3 regions of the Nocardia sp. NPDC020380 genome follow, and region 3 is predicted to be linked to each of the others. Evidence: riboswitches for the same ligand, from Rfam matches in the RefSeq annotation. Region 3 holds a riboswitch; each other region holds the start of a gene.

Region 1 (3,355 bases), on a different contig from region 3:
CACCTTGGGATTGAAGATGCAAGATAGCAACCCCGCAGCGAACGCCGAGCGCAGCGACGACGCGCCCCGCGCCGCCCCGGCGGTTTCCCGCTGCGCCCCAGCCGCTTCCAGCTCCGCCCCGACCTCATCGAGCTCGGCGGCGGCCCGCCCCTGCTCCCGCCGATGCGCGAGCAGCGCCCGAACCCCCAGGTACAGCAGGTAGATTCCGCCGACCACCTTCAGCGTGCGATAGGCGGTGGCCGACTGCTCCAGCAGCGCCGCCACTCCCGCCGCGACGACAACCGCCCACACCAGCCCGCCGAAGGCCGATCCGATCGCCGCGGCCACGCCCTGTCGTGAACCGGCCATCGAGAACCGCAGCACCAGAAACGTATCCGGCCCCGGCGTGAGGGCCAGCAGAATGCACAGCCCCAGGAAACTCAACAGCAGCGCGATACTCACCGATCCATAGCAACCCATCCCGGCCCGCGAGCGCAAGAGCAGGCAAAACCTCGCGCACCCCGAACACCGGACCGGAGACCGCATCCCCGCCGCAGAGCGCGAGACCGCCGGCCGTGACAGCGCGCACGACCGGCGGTCTCTCAGCCGCGAAGATCCGCTTCCACGCGCCGGTCTCCGCGGCCGATCCGGCGAAGGTCGCCGATCCCTCCGACAGACCGGCGACCTTCGTGAATCTCGTTGTTACGCGGCGAATTCCGCGCCCAGCGCACGGAACAGGTCCGTGTTCAACGTGAATGCGTGCCGCGCCTCGTCTAGCACCCGCTCGACCTCGGGGCCCGCCACCGGCAGCCGGTCCAGGCTCTCGCGGTACTCCCGCTTGAACGCGGCCGGATTCGAGATCTCGTCGAAGACGTAGAACCGCACGCCGTCGCCCTTCTTGGGCAGGCCCCACAGCTTTTCGGCAGTCCCGCGGATGACCTGACCACCCGAGAGATCGCCCAGGTAGCGGGTGTAGTGGTGCACCACGTACCCGGCGGGCCAGGTCTGCGCGCATTCGTCGATGCGGGCGGCGTAGGCGGCGGTGGACGGCAGCGCGGTGAGTCCGTCGCGCCAGTTCTCGCCGCCGAGGTGCGCGAGATCGGTTTCGAGGGACTGCAGGCGCTCCAGTTCGGGGCGCACGAACGGCCCGGCGACCGGGTCGGAAGCCAATGCGGCGGAATGCTTTTCGAGGGCGGCGTACACGAACCAGAGTTGCGCGGTGTAGCGGTAGAACGCCTCGACCCCGAGCTGTCCGCCGAGCATGTCACGCATGAAGGTGGAGTGTTCGGCCTCGTTGTGCTGCTGCTCGGTCGCGGTGCGAATGAGCGTCGAGAAGGGCGTGGTGGTGTCCAACATGGTCGAGCAACCTCGTTTCAACTCCCCGGGCGCTCTCCTTTGGCTACCCTAACTTCTCCACCAACCGTACGCGCCAGCAACGATCGCGCGATTCGAACTTCGGGGCCCACCCGATCCAACTTTCGGATGATTTTGCGGCCGCTCCTATGGCATCCGTCACAGCGCGGGCCGGGGTTGACAAGCCGCCCGCCCATCTGCAAACCTCTCCAATCAGGTCATGAGTACCAGCGTTCAGCCCCGGCTTGCTGGTCGGCAACCCTCCTCCGCGGTGGGGTGCTCCGGGTGACGACCCGGCTGTCGCCCGACCGGGCGCGGCAAGCGCGGACTCTCGATCATTCGTTTTCTGATCGCGCGTCCATGGATCCGATGGGATTTCGTGATGACTGCTTTCGCCGACCAGACCTGTGCCCCGCTGGCCACCGTCTCGGGTTGTGAGCTGCAGGTGCCCCTCGTACAGGGCGGCACCACCACCTACGCCAACTTCGACTACGCGGCCAGCGCCCCCGCTTTGCAGCAGGTCACCGACCGGGTCGCGGAACTGCTGCCCTTCTACGCGAGCGTGCACCGCGGCGCCGGCTACGCCTCCCGCGTCTCCACCGACTGCTACGAGAACTCGCGCACCACCGTCGCCCGCTTCCTGAACGCGGCCGACGACCAGGTGGTCGTCTTCACCCGCAACACCACCGATTCGCTCAACCTGCTCGCGGCCTGCGTGCCCGGTGACACGGTGGTGCTGGACGTGGAACATCACGCCAACTTCCTGCCCTGGACGCAGCGCGGCCGCCGCGTGGTGCCGATCGCGGACACCATCGAGGAGACCATTCAGCGCCTGGTCGCGGAACTGTGCTCGAAACCCGCTGCGCTGCTTGCGGTTACCGGCGCCTCCAACGTGACCGGGGAACTGCTGCCGCTGGAGCGGCTGGCGTGGATCGCGCACCAGTGCGGCACCCGCATCCTGGTGGATGCCGCGCAGCTGGCCCCGCACCGCCGCATCGACCTGCGGACCACCGGCATCGACTACCTGGCCTTCTCCGGCCACAAGGCGTACGCGCCGTTCGGTGCGGGCGTGCTGGTGGGCCGCCGAGACTGGCTGGACCAGGCCGACCCGTACCTGGCGGGTGGCGGCGCGGTGCGCTCGGTGACCACCGACGGTGTCGAGTGGGCTCCGGCCCCGCAGCGGCACGAGGCCGGTTCCCCGAATGTGCTCGGTGTGGCCGCCCTGGCCGCGGCCTGCGACGCACTGGCCGCGCTCGACGAGACGACGGTCCTCGAACACGAGCAGTACCTCACCCACCGCCTCCGCTACGGCCTGAAAACCGTTCCGGGCGTGAACTTCCTGCGAATCTGGCGGGACAGCACCGACGCGGTCGGCATCGTGGCCTTCACCGTCGACGGTTTCGAGCCCGGCCAGGTCGCGGCCTACCTGTCCGCCGAGCACGGTATCGGCGTCCGCGACGGCCGCTTCTGCGCGCACCCGCTGCTCGCCCGCCTCGGCATGGACGGCGCCCTGCGCGCCAGCATCGGCCTCGGTACCACCGCGGCCGATGTGGACCGGCTCATCGACGCCGTCTCGACCCTCGTCGAAAAGGGCCCGGCCTGGAATTACACACGCACCGAAGGGCATTGGAACCCGGAGCCCGAGACCCGCCCGTTCGGCAAGGGCACCGAGGGCGCAGCGCCCTGCGGCTTCTGACCAACTCTGAGACAGCTCTTGGGGGTTCGGGGGCGGAAGCCCCGGCGCAGAGGGGTGGAGCCGCGAGCCCCCGAGAGTTGGGTCAGGGCACCAGGTAGCGGGCCGCTAGTTCTTCGACGAGGGGGTCGTCGTCCTCGACGGCGCTCAGCAGCACGAGGTCATCCTGGACCGACAGCTGCCGGACATCGTCCTGGTCCAGATCCAGCGGCCCGTCTTCTGTCAGCTGGCGCATCAATTTGGCGCGCACGCGTTCCTTCAGTGATTGGCTCATACCGAGAGCATGCCCCTGCCGTTATCGATCACTCGAACCGGCACGCCGCAAGGTCA
Region 2 (3,355 bases), on a different contig from region 3:
CCGAAGGTCGAGCCGCAGATGCCGGCTACCGGCACGCCTGCGGCGAGGAATTCGCGCGCCTTCTCACCGAAGTCGGCCAGCTCGCCCGACTCCCAGTTCGCCGCGCCAGGCAGGATCAGCATGGCGCTGTCCGCCGGCTTCAGGTCGTCGAGTGCGATATCGGGCGTGATCCGCAGCCCGCCCATCGAGGTGATCGGTTCGAGCGTCCACCCGACCGTCTTGACCTGCCAGGTTCCGGGTTCGCGATGCCACAGCGGACGGTTGATGTGCGCAGTGGCGAATCCGGGCTCCCAATCGGAAAACGTGTCGTATACGGCCAAATGCACTGTTTTCATCATGACAGTATGCTGTCATGTTTGACAGCATACTGTCAATGGTTCGGGCAAAAGAAAACCCCGGCCGCATCGACCAGGGTTCTCCACTGCCGCGGATCAGCTCAGCGCGTGATCCAGATCGTTCAACAGATCCTCGACATCCTCGAGACCCACCGACAACCGCACCACACCATCCGTGATGCCCACGGCCGCACGGCCTTCCGGGCCCATCGCGCGATGCGTGGTGGTGGCCGGATGCGTGATCAGCGACTTCGCATCACCCAGATTGTTGGAGATATCGATGATGCGCAGGCCGTTCAGCACCTCGAAGGCGCGCTTCTTGGCCTCGTGCTCGGGGGCCTTCAGCTCGAAGGTGACCACCGTGCCGCCGCCCGACATCTGCCGCTGCGCCAGCTCGTACTGCGGATGCGACTCCAGGAACGGGTACTTCACCCACGCCACCGCCTCGTGCCCCTCCAGGAAACGGGCGATGCGCAGTGCCGAATCCACCGACTGGCGGACCCGCAACGGCATCGTCTCCAGGCCCTTGAGCAGCGTCCACGCATTGAACGGGCTCAAGGCCGGGCCGGTATGCCGCATGAGGTTCTTCACCGGGCCGTCGATGTACTCGTGCGACCCGAGGATCGCGCCGCCGAGCACCCGGCCCTGACCGTCGATGTGCTTGGTGCCCGAGTACACGGTGATATCCGCGCCCAGATCGAAGCCGCGCTGCAGCAGCGGGGTGGCGAACACATTGTCCAGCACCACCTTCGCGCCCGCGGCATGCGAAAGTTCCGACACCGCACGCACATCCACCAGGGTCTGCATGGGATTGGACGGGGTCTCGAAGAACACGGCCCGGGTGGGCACCGACAGCGCCTGCTCCCACTGGTCCAGATCCTCGCCGTCCACGAAGACCGTCTCCACGCCGAAGCGCGGCAGGATCTCGTTGCACACCACGAAGCAGGAACCGAACAGGCTACGCGCCGCCACCAGGCGGTCACCGTTGCCGACCACCGCGGCGAGCGCGGTGAACACCGCGGACATGCCGCTGGCCGTCGCGAACGCGGCCTCGGCGCCGTCCATCAGGCGCAGCCGCTCCTCGAACATGGCGACCGTCGGATTGCCGTAGCGCGAGTAGACGAAATGCTCGACATCACCGGTGAAGGAGGCTTCCGCCGCCTCGGCGCTCTCGAACACGAAGCCCGAGTTGAGGAACAACGCCTCCGAGGTCTCCTCGAAACCCGAACGGCGGGTGCCGCCGCGCACGCTGATCGTCGCGGGACCGACGCCGTCGGGAAGCGGCTTGTCGAACGAGCCACCAGAGATCATGACTGCCTCCAATCAGAGCGAGGTAGGTATCCGGCGGACGCGCTCACGACTGCCGCCACGGCAGCCCGTCGGCCCGCCAGCCGGTCCGGCCGCGATGCCCCTGCGCGTCCAGCGCACCTTCGAAACCCTCGACGACATTGAAGGAAGGCGTGAATCCGGCGGCGGTGGCGGCCGTGGCCGCACCGATCGACCGCTGCCCGGAACGGCAGATGAAGATGACCGGCGCCGCCGAGTCCGCGTTCCGGTCGGCCAGCGCCTGCTTCAGCTGGTCCCCGAACCGCGCGTTCGGCGTGCCCGTGGTGTCGACCCACTCGATCAGCGCGGTCGGCCGCCCGATGCCGCTGGTGTCGGGTACCCCGACGAACCGCCATTCGGCTTCGGTGCGGACATCGACCAGTACCGCGTCGGGATTGTCGCGCAACAGCTCCCACGCCTGCTCCGGCGTGATGTCACCTGCGTAGCTCACTTCGAACCTCCTGTGAATCCGCACTTGCCGCACCCGTTTTCGGTGCGAGGCCAGGTCGTCACCCGGAGCACCCCACCGCGGAGGAGGGTTGCCGACCAGCGAGCCGGGGCTTGACGCTGGTACTCATGACCTGGGAGAAGATTGCCCGGATTCGGGCCCGGCTGTCAAACGCCTGCTCACTATCCGGAATTGCAGACGACCCAGGTACCGGCGTTCTTGGTGAAATGCCAGGTGGTGGTGTCCTCGCGGTCACCGGTGCGGAAGGTGACCTGGGCGGTCGCCTTGTCGCCGTCCAGGGCCGGATCGGTGAGCCCCTCGAATTCGAAGGTTCTGCCGGTCCCACCGGGGACATGCAGGGGAGAACGGTTCTCGTCGAAGTCCGGGCAGGCCGCGCCCGCCTTGGGAGTGTCGGTGCCGCTGCGGGATTGGATGAAGCCGCGGGCCGCGAGGGACAATCGATCCGAATCTGTGACATTCTTCTCAGCCGGCGACACCAGGGCCGCGATCAGGATGCCGAGGATGACCAGCAGAATCAGGGTCGCGGCGGTCAGGAACGGCCACATCGCGCGTTTATCGGTCTGGTCGATCCGGACCTGCTGCTCCTCCACATCGCTCATGGCTAGATCATGCCTGGTCGACGCGGGTCTCTGGCCGCCGGGATGGGAGTACGCGGAAGTGGGCCGCGGCGTCACCGATAGAATCAACCGAATTGCCCGCGCGCGAGCGGGAATAGCCACACCACGCAGCAACGCTGCAGCGTCGGGGGTTCCAGGACGGCACCACCCGAGGCCCAGGGCGTCAACTTAGCCTAAGCTAAGACCGACGGCTGAGACCGACCGCCAAGTAGATTTTCGACCATAAGGGTGCGCGTAAGAATGACCGAACAGAGTGCAGCGACCCGCCCGCTACGCATTGCGATCGTGGGCGCGGGCCCGGCCGGCATCTACGCGGCCGACGCGTTGATGAAGTCCGACAGCCCCGCCGGTTTCGATGGAGTGAGCATCGACCTGTACGAGCGCATGCCCGCGCCGTTCGGTCTGATCCGCTACGGCGTCGCCCCCGACCACCCGCGCATCAAGGGCATCATCACCGCCCTGCACAAGGTGCTCGACAAGCCGCAGGTGCGCCTGCTCGGCAATATCGACTACGGCGTCGACATCACCCTGGACGACCTGCAGCAGTTCTACGACGCGGTCATCTTCTCCACCGGCGCCAACGCCGACCGGGCCCTGGAGATCAAGGG
Region 3 (3,355 bases):
CCGGTGGAACCCTTGCAACCGCCGAGCACATTGGTGGCGATGACACACCATTCGCGGGTGTCCACCGGCGCTTCCCGCCCGACGATGCCGTCCCACCAGCCCGGTGAGACGTGATGTACATCGGCAGGGCCCACCACATGCGAGTCACCGGTCAGCGCATGCTCCACGAGCACCACGTTGTCGGCGTTCGCGGAGAGTTCGCCCCACCGTTGCACGGCCAGCATCGCGTCGGGGATGACATCGCCGTTCTCCAGCCGGACATCCCCGATCGCAATGCTGCCGAGCGTCCCATCGGGCGGCGGAAGCAGGACTTCCGCCGCATGCCGGGAGGTGCTCGAGGTGGTGTTCACGGTCAACTTGCCGCCGCCGTCAGCCCGGCCCGCAGGTCCGCCAGGATGTCGTCGATGCCCTCGATACCGACGGCCAGACGCACCAGACCAGGCGTGACACCGGAAGCGAGCTGCTCCTCGGGGGTCAGCTGGGAATGCGTGGTGGAGGCCGGGTGGATCACGAGCGAGCGCACATCCCCGATGTTAGCGACGTGGCTGTGCAGGGTCAGGGCGTCCACGAACTTCTTGCCCGCATCGATGCCGCCGGCCAGCTCGAACGACACGATGGCGCCGACACCCTTGGGGGCCAGTTGTTTGCCGCGCTCGAACCAGGGGGAGTCCGGGAGTCCCGCGTAATACACCGTGGTCACGCCCGGCTGCCCGGTCAGGAATTCGGCGACCGCCTGCGCGTTGGCGACGTGCCGCTCGACCCGCAGGCTCAGCGTCTCGATGCCCTGCGCGATGAGGAAGGCATTGAACGGCGCCACGGCCGAACCCAGATCGCGCAGCAACTGCACGCGCGCCTTGAGCGCGTAGGCCGGTGCGCCCAGATCCGCGAACACCACGCCGTGGTAGCTCGGATCCGGGGTGGTGAAGCCGGGGTACTTCGATTCGCCCGCAGCGTCTTTCACGGTCCAGTCGAAGGTGCCGCCGTCCACGATCACGCCCGCGACGGCCGAGCCGTGGCCGCCCAGGTACTTGGTGGCCGAGTGCACGACGATGTCCGCGCCGTGCCGCAGCGGGTTCAGCAGGTAGGGGGTCGCGACCGTGTTGTCCACGATCAGCGGCACGCCCGCGGCGTGCGCGACGGCCGAGATGCCCGGCAGATCGAAGATCGAGCTGCTCGGGTTGGCGACCGTCTCACCGTAGAAGGCCTTGGTGTTCGGGCGGACCGCTGCCTTCCACTGCTCCAGATCGTCGGGATCCTCGACGAAGGAGACCTCGATGCCCAGCTTGGGCAGCGAATAGTGGAAGAGGTTGTAGGTGCCGCCGTACAGGTGCGGGCTGGAGACGATGTGATCGCCCGCCCCCGCGAGGTTCAGGATGGCGAAGGTCTCCGCGGCCTGGCCGGAGGACAGCAGCAGCGCCGCCACACCGCCTTCCAGGGCCGCGATGCGCTGTTCCACCACATCCTGGGTGGGGTTCATGATGCGGGTGTAGATATTGCCAGGCTCGGCGAGCCCGAACAGCGCCGCGGCATGGTCGGTGTCGCGGAAGGCGTACGAGGTGGTCTGGTAGATCGGCAGCGCGCGGGCGCCGGTCGCTGCGTCGGGGGCCTGGCCGACGTGGATCTGCTTGGTCTCGAAGGACCACTGGGCCGGGTCGATCGCCTCGGGCGAAGGGGTCGCGGGCGCGGTCGAGTCACTCATGTTCAACTCCGGGAGAACAAGGTCGCCGAATGGCGGAAGTCTGACGTTATCGGAAGACGGATCGGCTTCGACAACAACACATTTCGGGAACCTCCTACAGTGCGCTTGCGCTCGGCCCTCGAGCGCCCGGTCCTCACCCGGAGCACCCCACCGCAGCTGGAGGGTTGCCGATCAGCGAGCCGGGGCTTCGCGCTGATGCTCTTGACCTGATGCGAGATTCTAGCGGGCGGTCGCTCCGGTTTCCGCAGTGGGGCTTGCCACATTCGATTTGCAGCAGCAACGCCGGAATTCGTTGTATGCGGCGCGAACATTGTCGGCCAGCATGCGCGCGGTCGAGGCGGTGGTGCAGTCCGGGAACTCGGACTCGGCGTCGAATTCGCACTCCATGCCGACCCGCACGATGCCGTGCCAGGTGGCGGCGATGATGCGGACCGTCAGGTGGTCCTGGGGCAGGTGCAGGCGTTCGGCGAGCACCTCGGTCATGGCGCGGGTCTTGGTGTCGGCCGATTCCATACTGAGGGCGCGGACCGCGGTGCTGTCGCGGCTGATGCGCTGCATTTGCTGGAACCAGCGGAAGGGCACCGGCTCGTCGGCCTCGATGACGCGGTCCACGATGACGAGGAAGGCGGCGAACAACGCCTCCATTTCGTCGCCGCTGTCGGGCTGGGCGCGCAGCTCGTCGGCAAGTGCCTGTCCCCAGCCTTCGATGGGGGCGATGACGATCGCCTCCTTGCTGTCGAAGTACCGGTTCACGGTGCGGGGGGAGACATCGGCGGCGTCGGCGATCTGCTCGACCGTGGTGGCGTCGAAACCCTGCTCGTCACAGAGCTGTAGCGCGACGTCGATGATCCGTGTCCGGGTCTGCTGCTTCTTGCGTTCGCGCAACCCGGAGCTGCGGCGATGCAGCAAGCCGGCACTTGACAAATTGGCGGACATGGTTCCCATGGTATCGCCACCGGGGCGGATCGCGTCGCCGTATGACAACTGTCGCAGTCAGACATTTTTCGCTTGACGTCAATTGTCGGTGGGGGTCAGTATGGTTTGCAGCGTCCCGGACCGTCCCCCCGAGGAGATGACATGACAGCCTCGCAAGAAGCCTTAGACATAGACGAAAGATCAACCGGCGCAAAGGATTCCCGCCGCTGGTTCGCGCTCGGCGTGATCGCCATGGCGCAGCTCATGGTGGTGCTGGACGCCACGATCGTCACCATCGCCATGCCCTTCGCGCAGAAGGACCTGCACATCAGCGACGGCGACAAGCAGTGGATGCTGACCGCCTACACGCTGATCTTCGGCGGTCTGCTGCTGCTCGGCGGCCGGCTGGCCGACTACCTGGGCCGGCGCCGCATCCTGATGATCGGCCTGGTCGGCTTCGCCGGGGCGTCGGCGCTGGCCGGGCTCGCGCAGAGCTCGACCGAACTCTTCGCGGGCCGTGCGCTGCAGGGCGCCTTCGGTGCGCTGCTGGCCCCCGCGGCCTTGTCGCTGGTGTCGGTGACCTTCACCGAAGCCAAGGAACGCGCCCGCGCCTTCGGTGTGTTCGCCGGTGTGTCGGCGGGTGGCGCGGCCATCGGCCTGATCGCGGGCGGCGCGCTCACCGAATTCGCGAACTGGCGCTGGTCGCTGCTGGTGAACACGCCCATCGCGCTGCTGGCGCTG

Evidence for each region. Region 3 has a riboswitch for S-adenosylmethionine ahead of ACH438_RS18715 (bifunctional o-acetylhomoserine/o-acetylserine sulfhydrylase). Riboswitches for the same ligand answer to the same signal wherever they lie in the genome.
Region 1: it holds a riboswitch for S-adenosylmethionine, as region 3 does, so the genes downstream of both, ACH438_RS15280 (aminotransferase class V-fold PLP-dependent enzyme) here and ACH438_RS18715 (bifunctional o-acetylhomoserine/o-acetylserine sulfhydrylase) in region 3, are expected to answer to the same signal.
Region 2: it holds a riboswitch for S-adenosylmethionine, as region 3 does, so the genes downstream of both, ACH438_RS20155 (rhodanese-like domain-containing protein) here and ACH438_RS18715 (bifunctional o-acetylhomoserine/o-acetylserine sulfhydrylase) in region 3, are expected to answer to the same signal.

The regions. Positions count from the first base shown of each region.
Region 1 covers NZ_JBIRVQ010000005.1:286,098-289,452, forward strand. Annotated here, with positions in the region: gene ACH438_RS15270 (LysE family translocator) at 1-441, opposite strand, end outside; gene ACH438_RS15275 (heme oxygenase (biliverdin-producing)) at 682-1,335, opposite strand; SAM riboswitch class IV at 1,549-1,662, shown strand; gene ACH438_RS15280 (aminotransferase class V-fold PLP-dependent enzyme) at 1,715-3,028, shown strand; gene ACH438_RS15285 (hypothetical protein) at 3,111-3,299, opposite strand; gene ACH438_RS15290 (DUF2752 domain-containing protein) at 3,353-3,355, opposite strand, start outside.
Region 2 covers NZ_JBIRVQ010000007.1:97,191-100,545, forward strand. Annotated here, with positions in the region: gene ACH438_RS20145 (type 1 glutamine amidotransferase family protein) at 1-335, opposite strand, end outside; gene ACH438_RS20150 (O-succinylhomoserine sulfhydrylase) at 432-1,646, opposite strand; gene ACH438_RS20155 (rhodanese-like domain-containing protein) at 1,690-2,112, opposite strand; SAM riboswitch class IV at 2,128-2,243, opposite strand; gene ACH438_RS20160 (hypothetical protein) at 2,292-2,729, opposite strand; gene ACH438_RS20165 (FAD-dependent oxidoreductase) at 2,988-3,355, shown strand, end outside.
Region 3 covers NZ_JBIRVQ010000006.1:447,336-450,690, forward strand. Annotated here, with positions in the region: gene ACH438_RS18710 (homoserine O-acetyltransferase) at 1-356, opposite strand, end outside; gene ACH438_RS18715 (bifunctional o-acetylhomoserine/o-acetylserine sulfhydrylase) at 353-1,699, opposite strand; SAM riboswitch class IV at 1,796-1,906, opposite strand; gene ACH438_RS18720 (TetR/AcrR family transcriptional regulator) at 1,919-2,635, opposite strand; gene ACH438_RS18725 (MFS transporter) at 2,777-3,355, shown strand, end outside.